DNA from 2 places in the Sporosarcina trichiuri genome. Region 2 is predicted to be linked to the other one. Evidence: predicted binding sites of a transcription regulator. Region 2 holds the regulator's gene; the other holds the start of a gene.
What was found. The regulator LexA, encoded in region 2, represses DNA repair genes until DNA is damaged. The targets are predictions, from matches to a motif close to CGAACATATGTTCG.

Region 1: QWT68_RS07950 (WYL domain-containing protein) is a predicted target of LexA. The motif match lies at 2,341-2,354, and genes of this name have one in related genera.

Annotation. Positions count from the first base shown of each region.
Region 1 covers NZ_CP129119.1:1,505,283-1,509,707, reverse strand. The annotation lists gene QWT68_RS07970 (TRAP transporter permease) at 1-1,078, shown strand, start outside; gene QWT68_RS07965 (hypothetical protein) at 1,176-1,601, shown strand; gene QWT68_RS07960 (hypothetical protein) at 1,619-1,909, opposite strand; tRNA gene QWT68_RS07955 (tRNA-Val) at 2,098-2,170, shown strand; gene QWT68_RS07950 (WYL domain-containing protein) at 2,387-2,608, shown strand; gene QWT68_RS07945 (DNA-3-methyladenine glycosylase family protein) at 2,640-3,497, shown strand; gene QWT68_RS07940 (hypothetical protein) at 3,619-3,762, opposite strand; gene QWT68_RS07935 (aldehyde dehydrogenase) at 4,089-4,425, shown strand, end outside.
Region 2 covers NZ_CP129119.1:1,246,251-1,250,675, forward strand. The annotation lists gene QWT68_RS06645 (YneB family resolvase-like protein) at 46-705, opposite strand; gene QWT68_RS06650 (LysM peptidoglycan-binding domain-containing protein) at 709-1,023, opposite strand; gene lexA (transcriptional repressor LexA) at 1,211-1,831, shown strand; gene QWT68_RS06660 (methionine gamma-lyase family protein) at 2,352-3,614, opposite strand; gene QWT68_RS06665 (trimeric intracellular cation channel family protein) at 3,734-4,339, shown strand; gene hfq (RNA chaperone Hfq) at 4,364-4,425, opposite strand, start outside.

The DNA of each region.
Region 1 (4,425 bases), 260 kb from region 2:
CGCCTTCCTGATGGTTGAATTCATCGGCGGGGTCACCTATTGGGAAATTGCAAAAGCAGCCGCCATCCCGGCACTGCTGTATTTCACAGGGATCTGGATCATGACCCACTTCGAAGCGAAGCGTGTCGGCCTGCAGGGCATGCGTCCTGAAGAGATTCCGAACCGGAAAGAGACGCTGAAAAAAATCTACCTGCTGCTGCCGATCATCGGTATCATCGTGTTCCTGCTGCTCGGGATCCCCACGATGAAAGCGGCATTGCTCGGTATCGTGCTGACATTGATCGTCAGTGCCTTCAATAAAGAGACGCGCCTCGGTTTCAAGGATATCATCCAGGCGCTTGTCGACGGTGCACGTACAGCGCTGGCCGTCGCTGCGGCTACCGCATGTGCCGGTATCATCGTCGGTGTCGTTGTGAAAACCGGACTTGGGCTCAGCCTCGCGAACGGCCTCGTCAGCGCAGCCGGAGGAAATATCCTGCTGACGCTCATCTTCACGATGTTCGCGGCAATCGTTCTCGGCATGGGATCGCCGACGACAGCGAACTATGTCATCACGTCGACAATCGCTGCACCGGCGATCATCACCCTGCTGATGCTGGATACTCCGAACGCACCCGTACCGGTCGTCGTGGCGATTTCAGCGCACTTGTTCGTGTTCTACTTCGGCATCATCGCGGACATCACGCCGCCTGTTGCGCTCGCGGCCTTCGCTGCTTCCGGTATCTCGGGCGGGGACCCGATCAAGACCGGGGTCACGTCAGCAAAACTCGCCATTGCGGCATTCATCATCCCGTATATGTTCGTCTTCAATCCGGCGATGCTGATGATCGATGCGAGTGTGTGGGAGATCATATGGGTGACCGCCACCGCCATCGTCGGCATGATCGCGATCGGAGCGGCGCTGATCGGATACTGGTACCGCAAACTCAATTGGATTGAACGGATCATCACGGCGGCGACCGGCATGATGCTCATCTATCCGGAGACGAACACCGACTTCATCGGTCTAGCGCTGTTCATCATCCTGTTCGCGATCCAGCTGATCTCGAAGAACAAACAGAAAGCACTGACCGTATGACTAACACCCGTCTGATACTCGTATCGGGCGGGTGTTTTGAAACTAATCAGTACGGTACACGTCTGGTTATACAAGAAGAAGAAGGAGGAACAAACCCGTGAAATGGATCAGAAGGTTATTCACTGTCCTCGTCCTATTTGCTATTGTCATCGCCGCAGCCTATTACTTCGGCACCAATTGGCTGGCCGACAAAGCGATGAATGAAGTGACCAGCCAGCTGGAAACATCTGGACAGCTCGATTCCGTGAAAGCGGAGCTGAACAGCAATCCGGACGTCCAGTCCTATCTGCAGGACGCAAAAACCGCAGACCGGAGCAAACTGCCTATCAAGACAAAGGAACAGGCCACCCGCACAGTACTGAAGAAATTCAGCGTCAGTGAGCTGGCGGAGATGCAGAAACAAGCGCAGTCCGGCATGACCGCTGCAGAACAACAGGAACTTCTTCAAAAAGTGGAAAGCCGGCTGACACCGGAGGAACTTCTGTCACTGAAAGTACTGGCGCTTGACGAGCTGTCCAAATAATTGAAAACGGGGACCGTTCAGAGGCGCCTATTGCTGCCTGCCGAACGGTCCCTGTCCGCTGCTCCCCTCGAGTGCCTCATCTCCTCGCTCATTGCGGTGAGCTGCTGCTTCAGCTCCCGCATCTCCTGCAGCAATTCGCTGTTATCAGGGGACTGCTTCTGTTCTTCGATTGCGAGAGCGGCTGCGTATGTCGTTATCGCATCACCGATCAGGGAGACGACACTTCCGAACACGGCGAGCTTGGCGGCCTGCCCGGATTCACCGGCTGCCAGGAAATCAAAATCATCAATACTGACGATCGCTATCACCTCTATATGGATATATGTACTGTCAGTGTATGCTCCGGTCTGCCTGGAGGAGCGGAAAAACGACCGACGGAAAATTATTTTGCAAAAAGGCATTGCGTCATTCGAAATCTCGTGGTATTATCATAAATGTGCTTAGCGACAGGCAGTTTACCTCAAACACCTGCCGGTTGAGCCAACTGCATAATCCCGATTCCGTAGCTCAGCTGGGAGAGCGCTACCTTGACAGGGTAGAGGTCGCTGGTTCGAGCCCAGTCGGAATCATTGGGTGCCAAACCCTCGGAAGTATTGTCGGAACAACGATACTTCTCCAAAACAGACCTATTAGGCCGGATGCCTAGGGTCTGTTTTTTTGTGTTCGTAAACGTATTGCTGACCGGAGCCTGCAATCTGTAAATTTCTTTCGGCATAGCTGACCTTCCTCTCTTTACATACGAACGTACATTCGGTATACTCGTAAGAAAGAGGAGGCGAACGAATGTGCGGGTTCAACTTGAGAAAGCGATGCTGAACGGGGAGCGCATGGTGATGATCTACCGGGCGAAAGACGGGCAGTGCACGAAACGGACAGTCACGGTGCTGCAGACAGGGGAGGTCTCTTTCCGTGCATATTGTCATATGCGCCAGGCGAAGCGCACCTTCCTGATGGACCGGGTGCTCGCATTGTTCCCTGTTATCGAAGGGGAAAGAGTGGTATTGTAGCGTCATAGAAGCTTTTTGGGAGTGAGTGGCGATGGCAGTGGAAATCGATTTGAAGTTCCCCTACGACTTCGACAGTGCGCTGGCAAGGCTCGCAGGCAACCCGGTGCATGCTGTCGATTTGGAGGGGCGTCTTGTCAGGGTTCCGATGGAAGAGGGGAATCTCGTCACTGTACAGGGGACGGGTACTGTCCGGGAGCCTTCTTTCCGGATCAGCGGTCTGCTGAATGGAGAACAGCTGGCACATATCCGATGGGTTTTTCATTTTGATGAACCGCTCGACGGCATCGCAGCCCATTTCGCAAATACCGACTTGGTTCCGGTATTTGCGGTACATGCAGGAACGCCGCTCATCCGGAGTTTTTCGCTGTACGGGGAACTTGTGAAAAGTATCATCCACCAGCAGCTCAATCTTTCGTTCGCCAATGTGCTGCTGATGCGATTCATGGAAACATACGGGTTGCAGCAGGACGGCGTCTGGCGTTTTCCGCCGCCGGAGCAGACCGCGTTGCTGACAGTCGCAGATCTCCGGGAGCTGCAGTTCAGCACACGGAAGGCTGAGTATGTCATCGGCCTATCGCAAGCGATTGCCGACGGAACGATCGATCTGGAATCGATGCGGCACAAGACGGATGCTGAGGTGACCTCTGCGCTGACCGCTCTCAGGGGGATCGGTCCCTGGACGGCCCAGGGGTTCCTCATGTTCGGTCTCGGACGCCCGAATCTCTTCCCGGCGGCGGATGTCGGATTGCAGAATGCGCTGAAAACCCTTTGGGCCCTGGATCGAAAACCGACCCAGCAGGAAATCCTCGCCCGGTTTCCGGATTGGTCGCCTTATCTCAGTTATGCGGCATTGTACTTATGGAGGAGCATCGAGGCGCCTGCCGGCTGACCGGTACACCATGCCATCCAAATTAAAAACAGCTTTTCTTTTTCCGTGATGCGAAAAGAAAAGCTGTTTTATGTACCTGGATCTTTTACATAGGTCCCCTGCATGAAGGTCGCTGTCAAAATCAGTTCATTGCCTCGTGGTCGATTTCTTCGTCTCTGAAATAGAGGAAATGCTCTTCTTCCAATTCGTCCATCCGTGCTTTATCCAGTCCGATTTCCAAGTTTCCTGCGAAGATCGTTTCCCACCAAGTGTCTGTAGCTGTCATGTGTAGTTCCTCCTTTTAGTTGTGGCTGCTTGTATGCTGTCTTTACCCCAACGGCGGAATGCTTAAAACGTGTTCGCTAAAATCATGTCATTAGTCCCGCTGCCGTCTGTCCGGCTGCCGGCCTGCTGATATTGTCAGTATATGATTCGGCACCGCCTGATAACCTGCGTATTTTGTCGGAACTTATGCGGACCGAAAGGGTACCTTTCGAGTCATTGACAGCTGAATCGATTTTTGATATTAGTGTCGGGACAGTACGGAATTTTTGCGCAGGCGCTCCGTTCCCGGTAAGATGGAGGAAACATTCTGGAAAAGGGGTGGCAGTCATGAATTTCACAGACGCGGATGTCAGCCGGATGATCGAGCGGCAGCACGAGTTCTATTTTACAGGGGCAACCCGTCCTGCCGGATTCCGGAAAGCGATGCTGAACCGGCTGAAAGAAGCCATTGAAGCGCGGGAGAAGGCTATCGAGGAGGCGCTTTACCAGGACCTGCGGAAGAGTCCGTTCGAAGCGTACGTCACGGAAATCGGATTCGTCCTGTCGAGCATCAAACACGTCCTGAAGAACTTGGATGAGTGGATGGAACCGGAGGCCGCCAAGACCCCGATCCATCTGCAGCCGGGCAAAAGCTGGGTCGAGCGGGAGCCGTATGGTTCTGTCC
Region 2 (4,425 bases):
TTCCGTCATTTTAACGTATACAATTACAGGCGGAAGTGCAACCAATCAGTCTCCATGCTCAGATGTATATTCCTGGTAACGGCGATGCACAGTGGCCTTGCTGACCTGGTGGCCGAGCCCCTTCAGGACAGACGTGATCTCTTCGAACGTCAGTCCCTTTTCCCGCAGTGAGACGATCTCCTGCACAGGCGTATCGATCCGTTCCCTGCCTTCCGCGTTCCCCTGGTTCCTCAAGTTGCGTTCAGGGCGGTATCCCGCTTCCACAGCCCGTCTCATCCCTCTTCTGATCTTTGCATTATGTAATTTGCGCTGGTACTCTTCCACGATCGCCAATATTTCGAGCAGCATCGTGTCCATCTCATTCAGTTCCAGCGGTCCGCTGTCATGATTCGTAAATACCGAAGTACCTGTCTTGGCCAGCAGATGAAGGACTGCGACACGGGCATTCCCTCTCCCGAGCCTCGTCTCATCCTGCACCAGGACGGCTCCGATACAATCGTCACGTATGAAATCGAGCAGATCGAGCAGACCTTCACGATCGAGTTCATAGCCGCTGTGCCTGTCGACGAAACTAGCCGCAGTGGTGAAGCCAAGCTCGTCCGCCAGCTTTTCAAGCTCTTCCTGCTGCCGGGAGAGCGACATTTCCTGAGTATCCTTATCTGTGCTTACACGGCAATAGATGACGCAGCGCCCTGCCTTGCCCATAGTTCACTCCTCCTCTGCGAAGACAAGCCGAACATCATCGGCCCCCTGATACGATTGTAAAGGAAGCTTGAGATCTTCTCCTGCCATGATCGCCGCTCCGTCCAGATCATTCAATGCTGCAACTTCCCTGATCCACCGGTCTGCGGGCATCTCTCCCGAGTACCGTTCTGCAAGCGCTGATAATGTATCCCCCTGGATGACCGTCACCTCGACGAATTCATTGGGAACTGAGAATTTCAGTATAAGGACGAATGTTAGGACTGTCAAAACCGCAAAAGCCCCGATGATATTTTTATTCCTATTCAAGATGGCAGCCATGAAAAAAACCCCTTTCAGAATGTACGTTCGCTTCGTTGTTTTTATTATATGCGAACAGAGGTTTGGAAGTCAACCTTGAAATTAGAACCTGTGTTTGCTATATGTACGAACACCTGTTATACTATTTTTATAGAAACAGGCCGCAGCGCTGCCAATGACTGCGAAATCAGCGAAGAGGTGAACACGTTTGAAGAAGATCTCAAAAAGGCAGGAAGACATCCTGTCATTCATTAAAGACGAAGTCCAGAAGAAGGGCTATCCGCCTTCCGTCCGTGAAATCGGTGAAGCGGTCGGTCTGGCCTCGAGTTCGACCGTCCACGGCCATCTTGCCCGGCTAGAGAGCAAGGGTCTTATCCGACGGGATCCTACAAAGCCCCGTGCGATCGAAGTTCTCGGCCAGGAAGATGCCGACGAACTCAAGACAGGTGTCGTACATGTCCCTCTTGTGGGAAAGGTCACGGCAGGACTGCCGATCACCGCAATCGAGAACATTGAAGAATATTTCCCGATTCCCGACTCGTTCGGTACTTCAGAGGACAACCTTTTCATGCTGGAGATCATGGGGGAGAGTATGATTGAAGCAGGAATCCTGAACGGCGACCGTGTCGTCGTGAAGCAGCAGCACACTGCGAGCAACGGTGAAATCGTCGTCGCGATGACTGAAGAGGATGAAGCGACAGTGAAACGTTTCTTCAAAGAGAAAGATTATTTCCGGCTGCAGCCGGAGAACTCATCGATGGATCCGATCATTGTCGAAAATGTATCGATTCTCGGCAAGGTCGTCGGCGTGTATCGTACCATCCATTGAATTAGCAAAAAACAGCACGGACGTCACGTTTTCATGGCGTCCGTGCTGTTTTTTGAGGTTTCCCCCGGCAGGCGGCAGCTTGCGCAGGCCGGCTGGCATTCCGGGAAGTTTATGAGTGCATATCGTGATTTATGATCACTTTGCTTAGTTTATGATCCCTTATCTTCCAGTGAACCTCTCTGCTCCGCTCCCGCTCCGAATACGCGGAGCGAAGCGCAGCCGGCAAATCCGATCCTTGGCTTGCTCCTTTTCTGCGCGGCCGTGTCTGCTGCAGGAACGGGGTACGGGCCGCGTACCGGCGGGTGCCGGTATGTGAAGTTATGAGCGCTTTTCGGATTTTATGATCACTTCCACGTGTTTATGAGCGGAAATCCGGATTTATGATCACTTTCCTGTTTTTATGGTCACTATTGCGGATTTATGATCACTTTTACAAATTTATGATCATTATCCCTGTTTCATGATCGTGTTCAAGATGTCGTTAGCGACCAGGACAAGTTCCGGCAGTCGCCCGGGCCTGTCACTTGATAAGACCCAGTTCCTCCAGTCGGCCGACCGCACTCAGGATGGCCGCCTTGACGTGCTCGTAGGTGAGGCCGCCCTGGACGTACGCCGTGTATGGCGGCCGGATCGGACCGTCCGCTGTCAGTTCGATGCTGGAGCCCTGGATGAACGTACCGGCCGCCATGATGACATCATCGGCATATCCCGGCATGTACGACGGCACCGGGCTGACATGGGCGTCGATCGGCGAGTTTTCCTGGATGGTCTGGCAGAATGCGATCATCTGCTCAGCGCTGGCAAATGAGACGGATTGGATCAGGTCAGTCCGCTTGGCGGAGAAATGCGGCGCTGTCTCCAGTCCATAGGAGGCGAGCATGCCCGCGGTGAACTGTGCCCCTTTGACCGCCTGGCTGACGACGTGCGGTGCCAGGAAGAAACCTTGATACATTTCACGAAGCGTGTCGAGACTCGCGCCGGCTTCCGCGCCGAGTCCCGGGGAAGTCATCCGGTAGCTGCATTTCTCGATCAGATCCGCGCGCCCGGCAATATAGCCGCCTGTACGCGCAAGACCGCCTCCCGGGTTTTTGATGAGGGACCCGGCCATGATATCGATGCCGACCTCGGTCGGTTCCAGTTCTTCTGTGAATTCACCGTAGCAGTTGTCGGTGAATAGGATGAGGCCGGGGTGCTTCGATTTGATGCGCTCCGCCATCTCCTGGATTTTGCTGATTGTGAACGACGGACGGTCTGCGTACCCGCGGGAGCGCTGGATGGCGATCATCTTTGTTTCAGGGCGGATCTGCCGCTCGACTTCGTCGAAATCGACACTGCCGTCATCCAGAAGATCGACGTGACGGTAGCTTATATTCAGATCCTTCAGCGAGCCGGTATCCTTGTCCCCTCCGGATACGATGGATTCCAGCGTGTCGTATGGTTTCCCGGTAATATAAAGAAGCTCATCACCCGGCCGCAGAATGCCGAAAAGCGTGATGGCGATGGCGTGTGTGCCTGAGATGATCTGACCGCGGACGAGACAATCCTCCGCACCGAACGTATCCGCATACACCCGTTCGAGGACTTCACGGCCTGAGTCGTCATAGCCGTATCCGGTCGAGCCATTCAGATGGAAGTCGCTGACGCGGTTGTTACGGAATGTGGCAAGCACTTTCTGCTGGTTGAACAGGGCGATCCGCTCCGTCTCCTGCGAATATGGCCGTATTTCCGTCTCTATCTTTTCTGCGCGCGCAAGGATTTCGTTGTTCAATTGCTGTATACTCATTCAGGATGCTCCATTCTTGTCCATAGATATACAATCCATTTTAGCAGTTCAGACGCCGCCGGTAAATGAATGAAGCCGGCTGGCGCAGCTGCACATTATAAGAACGGAGGCACGATTCGGTGACTTGGGACATTTTCAGTCTGATTGGGACTGCTGCTTTTGCCATCTCCGGCGCAATTGTTGCAATGGAGGAGGACTTTGATATGTTCGGGGTGTACATCCTCGGGATGGTGACCGCTTTCGGCGGAGGGACTGTGCGTAATCTGGTGATCGGCATCCCTGTTTCCGTCCTGTGGGAACAAGGTCTGTTTTTCACTGTCGCTTCCGTCCTGATCGCTGTGATCTTCTTCTTTTCCGGCTACTTGCTGAAGACCTGGAACAGATGGGGAGCGTATTTCGATGCGATCGGACTCGCGGCTTTTGCGATCCAGGGCGCCCTGATGGCTGTCCGGATGGATATGCCGCTGTTTGCGGTCGTGGCAGCCGCCGTATTGACCGGAGCAGGCGGGGGTGTGATCCGTGATCTGCTTGCCGGCCGCCAGCCGCTCATCTTCAAGAGCGATATCTATGCGGTATGGGCAGCACTCGCGGGGCTCATCGTCGGGTTCGATAACTATGTGCATGATGCTGCTCTTTATGTACTGCTGGCTGCCACTGCCGCCCTGCGCATGCTGTCGATCAAATATCACTGGCAGCTGCCCCAGCGGTCTCTGCTGCCAAAATAAAAAAAAGGCCCGCACAGGCCTTTTTTATTGTTCATCTTTCAGGACGACTGGTTTCGCCGGCACATAGGTCGAAATCGCATGTTTGT